DNA from 4 places in the Bacillus sp. 41-22 genome. Region 4 is predicted to be linked to each of the others. Evidence: riboswitches for the same ligand, from Rfam matches in the RefSeq annotation. Region 4 holds a riboswitch; each other region holds the start of a gene.
The links. A riboswitch is a leader RNA that binds a small molecule or an ion and turns the genes downstream of it on or off. The one in region 4 is predicted to bind thiamine pyrophosphate.
Positions count from the first base shown of each region.

Region 1: another riboswitch for thiamine pyrophosphate. It lies ahead of LCF45_RS23745 (energy-coupled thiamine transporter ThiT); the one in region 4 lies ahead of thiM (hydroxyethylthiazole kinase).
Region 2: another riboswitch for thiamine pyrophosphate. It lies ahead of tenA (thiaminase II); the one in region 4 lies ahead of thiM (hydroxyethylthiazole kinase).
Region 3: another riboswitch for thiamine pyrophosphate. It lies ahead of thiC (phosphomethylpyrimidine synthase ThiC); the one in region 4 lies ahead of thiM (hydroxyethylthiazole kinase).

Region 1 is NZ_CP084035.1:4,615,100-4,618,298, forward strand. It holds gene feoB (ferrous iron transport protein B) at 1-1,332, opposite strand, end outside; gene LCF45_RS23740 (FeoA family protein) at 1,329-1,556, opposite strand; TPP riboswitch at 1,751-1,852, shown strand; gene LCF45_RS23745 (energy-coupled thiamine transporter ThiT) at 1,939-2,610, shown strand; gene LCF45_RS23750 (sensor histidine kinase) at 2,819-3,199, opposite strand, start outside.
Region 2 is NZ_CP084035.1:740,251-743,449, reverse strand. It holds gene LCF45_RS03780 (ABC transporter permease) at 1-191, opposite strand, end outside; gene LCF45_RS03775 (ABC transporter ATP-binding protein) at 191-940, opposite strand; gene tenA (thiaminase II) at 909-1,604, opposite strand; TPP riboswitch at 1,694-1,797, opposite strand; TPP riboswitch at 1,858-1,970, opposite strand; gene LCF45_RS03765 (SH3 domain-containing protein) at 2,230-3,199, shown strand, end outside.
Region 3 is NZ_CP084035.1:4,974,774-4,977,972, reverse strand. It holds gene lldP (L-lactate permease) at 1-1,381, shown strand, start outside; TPP riboswitch at 1,453-1,568, shown strand; gene thiC (phosphomethylpyrimidine synthase ThiC) at 1,681-3,199, shown strand, end outside.
Region 4 is NZ_CP084035.1:414,653-417,851, reverse strand. It holds gene thiE (thiamine phosphate synthase) at 1-291, opposite strand, end outside; gene thiM (hydroxyethylthiazole kinase) at 305-1,114, opposite strand; TPP riboswitch at 1,187-1,296, opposite strand; gene topB (DNA topoisomerase III) at 1,525-3,199, shown strand, end outside.

The DNA of each region.
Region 1 (3,199 bases), 1.1 Mb from region 4:
AGGGAAGAAAACTCCCGCAAATAGTGCATATACAGGTAAACGTGCCGAACAAGACATAAACGGTGTTACAAGAACTGTAAGTAACCTTTCTTTTTCTTGTTCAATCGTTCTCGCTGCCATAATACCTGGAACGTTACATCCAAAGCCGATAATCATCGGAATAAATGCTTTTCCGTTTAAACCGAAAAACTCCATAATTCTATCCATAACAACTGCAATTCGTGCCATATATCCTGAGTCTTCTAATAATGAAATGAAGAAGAATAGTGCAAAGATTTGTGGAACGAATACTAATACCGCACCAACACCAGCAATAATACCTTCTGTAACGAGTGCTTGAATAAAGTCAGAAGCCCCAACACTTGTGAGCCCAGCTGTAACCCAATCAGTAAGTTGTCCGCCAAAAAATCCATCAAGCATATCAGATAAAGGTGTACCAATCCACGTAAACGTAACCTGAAAAATAAAAAACATAACTGCTAAAAAGATTGGAAGTCCTAAAATTTTATGTGTAATTAACCTATCAATTTTTTCTGAAAAAGGAATTTTTCCTTCTTTCTCATGTTGCATAACATTTGTTTTTAACTTTTCAATATACGCTTCACGAGTCTTGTAAATGTGCTCTTCCAACGTACAATCAAGTTTTCCATCTAAACGAGATCGAATGGCTATAAGTTCCTTATAAATTGGTAATGCTTTCATTTCTTTTTCTACTACTTCGTTATTGCTTAAAAATTGAAGGGCTAACCATCTCGGATGCTCATAATTCGCTGTCTCTAAAAGAGCGATTACCTCTCCAATTCCTTCATCCATTTGTACGCCATATGAAATAATGAATGGCTTTTTCTCTTTTTGTTTCTCTTCATGAAGAGTAGTAAGTAATTCTTCACAGCCTTTTCCGGTTCTTGCGATGACAGGAACGACTGTTACACCTAATATTTCTGATAGCCTTTTTACATTAATCACAATTCCTCTTTGCTTTGCCACATCAATCATATTTAAACCAATTGAAACGGGCTTACCAAATTCAAGTAATTGCAATGTTAAATGCATATTTCGCTCAAATTGAGAAGAATCCACTATATTTAACATATGATGAAATTCATCTGTTAGTAGAAAATTCGTAACGACACCTTCATCACGTGAAACTGGATTCAAATCATAAACGCCTGGTAAATCAATTAATGTTCCTTGCTTATCTTTTAATTTACCAACCTTCTTTTCTACTGTTACACCGCTCCAGTTTCCTACATATTCATAAGAACCAGTAAGTGCATTAAATAATGATGTTTTCCCTGTATTCGGATTCCCTAGCAAAGCAACCTTATTCACGCTAATTCCACCTTTATCATTTTCGCGTCACAATGACGAATACTAATTAACTGTCCACGACACTCCAATGTACAAGGACCTTTAAACATCGCTTTCTGTTTCAAGCGAAGTTCGCTTCCTTCCGCGAGACCGAAAGCAGCTAGTCTACGCTTTAATAACTGATCTAAAGACTGAATACTTTTTACTAACACTTTCTCGCCAATTTTAATATCTACTAAGCTCATAACCTTCCCCCTCAGAAGAGAATGATAATTATTTTCAGAAAAATTATATCATACTCTATTTCAATTGGACTATACCCTTTTGCTTCATATTTATTAACATTTCGCTACAATTCTATTTCAATAATTGTCATACGGTATTCATTTGCCATTCTCATCCATTTCGCTTACAATGAACAATAGCAAATAAAGAATCTCGTTATCACAGGGGGAGCCTTACCGCTGAGAGGGAACAATTCGTTCCGACCCTTTGAACCTGTTAGTTAATGCTAACGCAGGAATTGTGCAAACGTCCGAAATACACACCTCTTTTTTTATTTACGTATTTCGTATCCTCCTATGATATCTATTCTTTTTTTGCAACTTGGATTTAGGGGGAGACAACATGCGTAACACCAATTTACAAGCGATGATCGAATCTGCTATTCTTGCAGCCTTCGCCTTGGTCATCGATATTTTACCACTTTCAATCAAAATATCAGCAACAGGCGGTTCCATCTCATTCGCTATGATTCCTATCTTTATTATCGCATACCGCTGGGGCTTCAAAATGGCTTTCTTAGGAGGCTTAATTTGGGGATTATTACAAATTGTCGTAGGCGATGCCATTATCGTCACACCAATTCAAGTAATCATTGAATACTTCGTTGCTTTCGCATTCATTGGATTTGCTGGTTTATTCTATCGTCCAATTCAAAAAGCACTTCTAGCATCTAATAAGAATGGAAACGAACAATCAAACTTAAGTAGCCGTAAAGATAAGCCTTCATCAAAACAAAACCAAGGAAAGAAAGTAATTGGATACATTATCATTGCTACTTTTATCGGTAGTCTAGCTCGTTACTTCTGTCACTTTATTGCCGGTATTATTTTCTGGGGACAATATGCACCGAAAGGTCAATCAGCTATTCTATATTCTTTAATATTTAACGGTAGCACAATGATTGGTTCCTATATTCTATGTACCGTTTTACTTATATTTTTATTTATCACTTCACCAAGATTATTCAAAAGCATAAGTGCTTATCAAATAAATTCACAAAAAAAGGGCGCTTAACTTAGCGCTCTTTTTTCACATCGTAATATCAATTAAAAATACAATAAATGCACAAAAGAAAATAAATACCATTATACTTAGCCAATTGCTATGCACGGTTCATCGACTCCTTACATAACCTCATTTTCTATTCAAAGTATACTGTTTAGAAGTAAAGATTAGGTAAAGATAATATGAAAATAAATTAAAAAAGCGTAGATAGTATTGTCTACGCTTTTTTCGGTAAATAGAAGTAAAATAACACACCATCTTTTGTATTCTTGACCCCATATTCAGCATTGTGCAGCTCTAAAATGTTTTTTGAAATCGCAAGGCCAAGCCCGGTTCCACCTTGTGAACGTTTCCGTGCCGCATCTACTCGATAAAAACGATCCCAAATTTTATCTAATTGTTCTTCTTCAATGTGGGCACCCTTATTTTCAATACACACTTTTATATAATTCTTCTCGTCTATTGTGGAAATAATAATATCCTCTTTATCTGGTGTATAACGTATTGCATTCGTAATGAAGTTCACAATTACTTGTTCAATTCTATTTTGATTCCCAACCACTTCAGCTGGACATATATGTTTGTGCACACTCAGTTC
Region 2 (3,199 bases), 330 kb from region 4:
AAAACGACGTACAACGTTGCAGGTAAATGAACCGTAAATAATATATCTTTCAGCGCCCATATCTTCATTACAATTGCAGAAGGTGATGGCAAAATGTACATCTCATCTACAATTCTTGCTCCTACTTCCCACAGAGCAAGTAAAATTCCACTTAATATTAGGGCAGGTAATAACTCCTTCAAGCGATTCATCATACGAGTACCTGCCTTTGTAACATACTAAGGAGCTCTTCTTTAAGCGCTAACACTTCAGGCTTATATAAATCTTTTCTTGTTCGGTTACGATCAAGCGGCACAATTCGCTCAGTTAAAGTTGCTATCGGTTGATTTTCTACAACCAAAATTCGATTAGAAAGAAACAATGCTTCTTCAACATCATGAGTGATAAATAAAATTGTTTTTTCCCACTCTTTCCATTGTTCAAACAACCATTCTTGCAAAGATGCCTTCGTTAAAGCGTCCAATGCGCTAAACGGTTCATCTAACAATAATATCTCCCCGCCTGTTAATAAAGTTCGGATAAAAGATACGCGTTGCCTCATACCACCAGATAAATCTTTCGGATATTTTTTCTCGTACCCTTGTAAACCAAATTTATGTAACAGTTCTTTCGCTTTTACTTGCGCTTCTTTCTTCTGCACACCTTGGCACTCTAGCGGCAGGGCAGCATTCTCAATAATCGTCCTCCACGGCAAGAGCATATCTTTTTGGGGCATATACCCTACAGGATGACTCTTTGTTTTTGTCAGCTCTATCTGTCCAGTACTTGCCTCTTCTAAGCCTGAAATAAGGCGAAATAAAGTACTTTTCCCGCATCCACTCGGCCCGATAATACTTACAAACTCTTTATCTTGTATAGAAGCATTTAATTCATTGATGATTGGTTTCTCATCATAATGAAAGGAAACATTATGAAACTGTAGTATGTTCTTGCTCCTCAAAACCCCACATCTCCTTACGATAAGCCATATCCCAGAATAAATATTCAAATCGGCTGGAATATAAGAAAATCTCCTCTAATCGGTCTAGCTCTTTCTCTGACTTTCCAACTGCCATTTCATTTAATAAATCTATTAACCAAATACAAAGGTTACCGTATTCTTCAGAACAATATCCTTGAATCCACTCTCCAAAGAACTCATGATCGCTTGCTCCAGGAATATCATTTAAACGCTTTCCGATCTCCCAATAGCTCCACATACATGGAAGTAAAGCTGATATTAATTCTGCAAGTGTGCCATTTTGAGATACAGACATCATGTAATTTGTATAGGCTAAATTTTTAGCAGATGGTTTCGCAGATTCTATCTCCTCTACAGTAATGCCAAGTTTATTTGCATACTGTTTATGGATCGTCATTTCTCCATTTAAAATCCCATCAATTTGCTCTGCAAATTTTGCCATAACTTGTGGATTCGTTGCCTTTACAACCCCAATTGCATATAGCTTTGCATAATCTAACAAATATAAATAATCTTGAATAATATAGTACTGGAATTTGTCTTTTTCCAACGTACCATCCCCCATACCTACTACAAACGGATGATTATGACTTTTCTCCCAAACAGGCTGCACCGTATCAAATAATCTTTCACAAAATTTCATTAATAATTCCCCTTCCTATATATCTATTTATCTCAATAAAAAAACCACTTCTGTATATAAGAAGTGGTTACAGCAAATAAAATTATAATTTATTCGTTGTTCCACTTCCCTTCGCTAGTATTATCTAGATCAGGTGTTGTAAGGGTTAAGGATTATTCCTCTCTCAGCACGAAAAGCACCCCTAGTGGTGTTAATATGAAATTTTCAAATAAAAAAGCCCCGTTTCTATACGCAAAGAAACGGGGACTCATTGTTAATGTCCGAATTGCTTCCCTACGCTAGCATAATCTAGATCAGGTAATAAAAAGGATCAAAGGCTTATGGCCCTACTCTCAGCTGGCAACACCAGCCCTCCTAGCAAACTATAAAATTATCACTGTCAGTATAACATCGCCATAAGACATCATCAACTGTTTTAATTTTCTTAATTAAGAATTAATTCTTAACGTGTTAAACAAATATAAATGCGACCTCACAAATGATATATACAATATTTATATACGAATCTCTCTTCTGACATTATTTTTATTGATTTCATATTACATTTATGTGAATACGACCAATATATTATATCTTTATACTATAATAAAATTACAACTATACAACTAGAGGAGGTCTTTATTACATGAATATGAAAGCCACAGCTTTAACAGCAACTACTATCGCAATTGCTTCTTTACTTCCTTCTATGGGAGAATCCGATATACAAACAGCGGCTGCTAAGCAACCATCTACAGTAAAAACTGGATATGTAAAAATTGACAACGTTGCACTACATCAAAATAGCCATACAGACAGTGCAATAGTTGATACCATTCGATTTAATAGCCCGGTTACTATTCTTGAAACAGTTCAAGATTGGTATAAAGTATCTGTTAACAACAAAACAGGCTATATGAAAAAAGATGCAATTCTATTCAAAAAAAATGTTCAACCAAAGTCTCAATATATCGTAAATGCAAACGCATTAAACGTTCGTTCTGAACCTAATACAGAGTCTTCTATTCTAGATATATTACCAAATGGTCAATTCATTACCATTCAAGGTGAACAAGGAGATTGGTACAAAATATTACATAACGGTCAAATTGGTTACGTACAAAAAACATTTGTATCTAATGGATCCACACCTCTAGTAAAAGGTGTAACAGTACAAGGTTCTCCTTCTTATACTGTTGCAACACCAAAATTAAATGTGCGTAGCAATGCTAGCACAAGTGGCACTCTACTTGGCTCATTACAAAATGGTACACAAGTACAAGTAGTAGAAACGGTAGGTACTTGGTATAAAATTCGTTTTGGCACAGGATACGGATATGTAGCAAAACACTATGTAGTGCAAAATCAACCACAAGCTAAAACAGCTCAACCTGCATCAATTCCAGCAGTTTTCAAATTCCCTACTCAAGGGAAAATCAGCTCCACTTTTGATATGCGCTGGGAGCAAATGCATTATGGTATAGATATAGCAGCACAAGGAAATGTCTCTATTCAAGCTGCTGCTGCAGGTAAGGTTGTGAAATCTTATTATTCGGCTAGCTACGGCAATGTCGTGTTCATCGCCCATCAAATAAATGGGAAATTATATACAACAG
Region 3 (3,199 bases), 700 kb from region 4:
TGTGAAAACAGGTCAATTTGATGTCATTCGTGCATCTGTATTATCCATTACGAATGACCATCGTTTACTCGTTATTTTAATTGGATTTTCATTTGGAGCATTTTTGGAAGGGGCAGCAGGATTTGGTGCACCAGTAGCGATTACGGCAGCGCTTCTGGCAGGCCTTGGGCTAAATCCTTTATATGCAGCAGGTCTTTGTTTAATCGCAAATACTGCACCAGTAGCGTTCGGAGCGATGGGGATTCCGATTACAGTTGCTGGACAAGTGACAGGCATTGATCCGCATAAAATTGGACAAATGGCTGGGCATCAATTACCGTTCTTATCTTTATTTGTTCCGTTCTTTATCGTATTTTTAATGGATGGCTTTAAAGGAGTAAGACAAACGTGGCCTGCTTTATTTGTAGCGGGTAGTTCATTTGCAATTACACAGTTTATTACAGCGACGTTTTTAGGACCAGAACTTCCGGATATTACGTCAGCGCTTGTAAGTTTAGTAAGTTTATCGCTATTCTTAAAAGTTTGGCAGCCGAAAGAAATTTATCAAACTAAGCAAGCGAATAGTGAAGTAGCAGCAACGACGACGGCGACATCTATGCCGAAACTAACGGTAGGAAAAGTAGTAAAAGCGTGGTCTCCGTTCATTATTTTGACTGTGATGGTAGTCATCTGGAGCCAAAGTTTCTTTAAAGCGTTATTCGCTCCGGGCGGCGCTTTAGAAAGTCTCGTATTTAAATTTGAAGTTCCAAGCTTGCACAATTTAGTAATGAAAGCAGAGCCTATTGTAAATAAACCAACACCTTATGAAGCAATCTTGAAATTAGATATTTTATCAGCGACTGGAACAGCAATTTTAATTGCTTGTATCATTTCTATCTTTATTTTGAAAATGAGTGCAAAAGATGCAGTAGCAACATTTAAAGAAACGTTAAATGAACTAAAAATGCCAATTCTATCTATTGGATTCGTATTAGGATTCGCATTTATCGCAAACTATTCTGGTCTATCTTCTACATTAGCGTTAGCACTTGCAGGAACTGGCGGATTATTCCCGTTCTTCTCACCATTCTTAGGATGGATTGGCGTATTCTTAACAGGATCAGATACGTCAGCGAACGCACTGTTCTCGAATTTACAAGCAATTACAGCGCAGCAAGTCGGTGTATCTGAAGTGCTTCTTGTTGCAGCAAATACAACGGGCGGTGTAACAGGTAAAATGATTTCTCCGCAATCAATTGCGATTGCTTGTGCGGCAGTTGGACTTGCTGGGAAAGAGTCAGATTTGTTCCGTTTTACATTGAAGCATAGTTTATTCTTCGTTACTATTGTTGGGATTATGACGTATGTGCAGGCTTATTATTTAACTTGGATGATTCCGTAAACAACAAAAGAAATAAACTTTGCATTTTTCAGATTATAGTGTATGATGGGAAAGTATTGAAAATTAAATCAGTGATAAACTAGGGGTGCCTAACGTATGCGTAGGCTGAGAGAGAAGCGTGTGAACTTCTTAACCCTTTGGACCTGATCTGGCTCGTACCAGCGTAGGGAAGTTAACGGCTTTACATAATTATGTCTTTATGAGCCAGGTCCTTATTCTTTTATGGACCTGGCTCTTTTTATTTTGGCATGCGCTGGCCATATCTCGTCCTTGTCACGAACAGGGGGGCAACAAAAGTTATGAAACAGTCTGTTTCAGCTGAGCAAATTGAATTGAAATCGAGTTTACCAGGAAGTAAGAAAGTGTATGTGGATGGAACACGTGAAGGTATGAAAGTACCAATGCGCGAGATTGAACAAAGCGATACGAACGGTGTTCAAAATCCGCCAATCCGTGTGTATGATACGAGTGGACCTTATACAGATCCAGAGTATAAAGTGGAGCTGGAAAAAGGGATTCCAACGCCGCGCCACTCTTGGACCTTGGGGCGTGGTGATGTGGAAGCTTATGAAGGACGCGAAATTAAACCTGAGGATGACGGTGTGAAAGTAGCTTCAAAACATACACCTGTTTTCCCGCAAATGGATCGTAAGCCGCTTAGAGCGAAGCAAGGTGCAAATGTTTCGCAAATGCATTATGCGCGTAATGGCATTATTACGTCTGAGATGGAATATGTTGCGATTCGTGAAGGGGTAGAGCCTGAATTTGTTCGTAAGGAGATTGCAGAAGGTCGTGCGATTTTGCCGGCGAACATTAACCATCCTGAAGCGGAACCGATGATAATTGGACGTAATTTTCACGTGAAGGTAAATGCAAATATCGGAAACTCTGCTGTATCGTCTTCTATTGCAGAAGAAGTAGAGAAGATGACGTGGGCGACTCGCTGGGGTGCAGATACGATTATGGATTTATCTACAGGTAAAAACATTCATACAACACGTGAGTGGATTATTCGTAATGCTCCGGTACCAGTTGGAACTGTGCCAATTTATCAAGCGCTTGAAAAAGTAAACGGAATTGCAGAGGATTTAACGTGGGAAGTGTATCGTGATACGTTAATTGAGCAGGCGGAGCAAGGCGTTGATTACTTCACGATTCACGCTGGTGTATTACTTCGTTACATTCCAATTACTGCAAAGCGTATGACAGGTATTGTTTCGCGCGGTGGTTCAATTATGGCGCAGTGGTGTTTATTCCATCATAAAGAAAACTTCCTATATACTCACTTTGAAGAGATTTGTGAAATTATGAAGCAGTACGATGTTTCATTCTCTCTTGGAGATGGATTACGTCCAGGTTCTATTGCAGATGCAAATGACGAAGCGCAGTTTTCTGAGCTTGAAACACTTGGTGAATTAACAAAAATTGCTTGGAAACATGATGTGCAAGTTATGATTGAAGGACCTGGGCATGTACCGATGCATTTAATTAAAGAAAATATGGAGAAAGAACTTGATATTTGTCAGGGTGCGCCGTTCTATACACTTGGGCCGTTAACGACAGATATTGCACCAGGTTATGATCATATTACTTCAGCGATTGGTGCTGCGATGATCGGCTGGTTTGGAACGGCGATGCTTTGTTATGTAACCCCGAAAGAACATTTAGGTTTACCGAACAAAGATGATGTTCGCGAAGGGGTTATTACGTACAAAATCGCTGCGCATGCAGCCGACCTTGCGAAAGGGCATAAAACGGCTCATCAGCGTGATGATGCACTTTCAAAAGCACGATTTGAATTCCGTTGGCGCGACCAAT
Region 4 (3,199 bases):
TTGTCCAACATGCACGCCATCTGCATCTAACTCGAGGGCTAGTTCCACATCATCATTTACGATGAATGGTACACCGTACTCCTTGCAAAGCGCTTGTAGTTCTTTCGCAAAATCAATACGTTTCTCTCCCGTTAAAGCCCCTTCTCCCTTTTCACGAAGTTGAAAAATTGTTATACCACCTTCTAGTGCATCTCTCAATACTTGTAGTGGCTCCTTCGTACAATTGTTACTTCCCATAATAAAATATACTGGTAATAACCTAGACATTTCATCCATTGTAATGCGCGACATCTAGTTCCTCTCCTTACTGTATAACCTCAATCTTTCCATACTTCTCAATATCATCTGAAGTTGTATTCGCTAACTGATTTAAAAATTCAATTTGAAAGCTTCCTGGTCCATTCTCTACTGTTTTCGAAGCCGCTACTTCTGCTGCTACTCCATAGAATGTTAATGCGGCTACTGCTGCCTTTACATAATCCTTTTCTACCGCTACAAATGCTCCTATTACAGAAGTTAGTAAACAACCTGTTCCAGTAACTTTCGTTAAAATAGGATGGCCATTTCGAATAAGAATAGTTCGCTCTCCATCTGTAACAACATCTTCTTGTCCAGTAATTATCGCAACTGTATTTAATTCATCCGCTGCCTGTTTTGCAATATTTAAAACATTACCGTTTCCAGTACCAGCATCTACACCTTTAATTTCCCATTTCTCATTAATAACGTTAGCTATTTCAGCCGCATTTCCGCGGATAACAGCTAAATCGATTTCAGCTGGAATATATCTCGCAACTTCTGTTCGATAAGAAGTTGCTCCTGCCCCAACTGGATCAAACAATACTGGTACATCATTCTTATTTGCTGATTTACCAGCAAGTAACATCGCTTCTACCTCTTCAGGACGAAGTGTACCCATATTTAAAACAAGGGCTCCCGCAATGCTAGCCATTTCTGCTACTTCTTCTTTTGCATACGCCATTATAGGTGATGCTCCTAATGCTAACAAACCGTTTGCTGTAAAATTTGTTACAACAACATTTGTAATATTATGCACGAGTGGATTAGACTCTCTCACCAAATCCACTACTTTACTAATTTCTTTCATATTCATCCTTTTCATCTCCTAACTATAGTAATGGGAGATACACAAAAAGGCACTTTGCGCGTACGCAAAGTGCCTGAACATGTGCTTTTACACTCTCCCTACGCTGGCATTATCCAACAGGTTCAAATGGTCAATGACGGACTAGTCATACTCTCAGTTTGCATCCACAAACTCCCATGTGTTTATTATTCATCTACTTCAAAGTCTACTCTTATTCTAGTAAAATAACAAGTTCTTTACTTTTATAGAATGATAGAGATCAGAACTCTCCTGGTTCAACCATTCTTCGCCTTTATATAAGTAAAACTCTCACACGTATATTTCACCACAAATAACTCAAACCGTCAGCAAGACTGAATAGAACAAAGATGTATGCTATATTTAACGTATGGAAATTTGAAAGGATGTTTTTAAATATGGCAAAAAGTATTGTAATTGCTGAAAAACCTTCTGTTGCACGTGATATCGCACGTGTACTGAAATGTGATAAAAAAGGGAACGGCTATCTTGAAGGTAGTAAATATATTGTTACTTGGGCTTTAGGTCATCTCGTTACATTAGCTGATCCAGAAAGCTATGATGTGAAATATAAACAGTGGAATTTAGAAGATTTACCAATGCTACCGGAGCGTTTAAAACTAACCGTTATTAAACAAACAGGGAAACAGTTTAACGCTGTAAAAAGTCAGCTTCTTAGAAAAGATGTAAATGAAATCATTATAGCTACTGACGCCGGTCGTGAGGGCGAGTTGGTCGCACGCTGGATTATCGATAAAGTTAAAATGCAGAAACCGATTAAACGTCTATGGATTTCATCTGTTACCGATAAAGCAATTAAAGATGGCTTCGCAAATTTAAAACCAGGAAAAGCATATGACAATCTATACGCTTCAGCTGTCGCACGTTCAGAGGCTGACTGGTATATCGGACTTAATGCGACTCGAGCATTAACTACTCGCTTTAATGCCCAACTAAATTGTGGTCGTGTTCAAACACCTACTGTAGCCATGATTGCAAGCCGTGAAGATGAAATCAAACATTTCAAAGCTCAAACTTACTATGGTATCGAAGCTCAAACAGCTGAGAGATTAAAGCTAACTTGGCAAGATACAAAAGGAAATAGCCGTAGCTTTAATAAAGAAAAAACTGATGCAATCGTGAACAAAATTAGTAAGCAAAATGCTACTGTTGTAGACATTGATAAAAAACAAAAGAAATCGTTCGCCCCTGGTCTTTACGATTTAACTGAGCTACAACGTGATGCGAATAAAATATTTGGTTACTCTGCGAAAGAAACATTAAACATTATGCAAAAATTATATGAACAGCATAAAGTTTTAACGTACCCTCGTACAGATTCACGCTATATTTCATCTGATATTGTCGGAACACTTCCAGAGCGTCTGAAGGCTTGCGGAGTTGGAGAATACCGTCCTTTAGCACATAAAGTATTGCAGAAACCTGTAAAATCTAATAAATCATTTGTTGATGATAGTAAAGTAAGTGATCATCACGCAATTATTCCAACAGAGAGCTATGTAAACTTCTCAGCTTTCACAGATAAAGAACGTAAAATTTATGACTTAGTTGTAAAACGTTTCTTAGCTGTTTTATTCCCGGCCTTTGAATATGAACAACTAACATTGCGCACGAAAATTGGTGACGAAACGTTCATCGCACGCGGAAAAACGATTTTACATGCTGGTTGGAAAGAGGTTTATGAAAATCGATTTGAAGATGATGATGTAAGCGATGATGTAAAAGAACAAATCTTACCTCGCATCGAAAAAGGCGATACATTAAACATAAAACTAATTGTCCAAACATCAGGTCAAACGAAAGCACCTGCACGTTTTAATGAAGCAACATTACTTTCAGCGATGGAAAACCCAACAAAATACATGGATACGCAAAACAAACAACTTGCTGACACGTTAAAGTCAACTGGTGGATTAGGTACTGTAGCTACACGAGCTGATATTATCGACAAGTTATTCAATTCGTTCTTGCTTGAAAAACGTGGTAAAGATATTCACATTACTTCAAAAGGCCGTCAGTTACTTGATTTAGTGCCAGAAGAACTGAAATCTC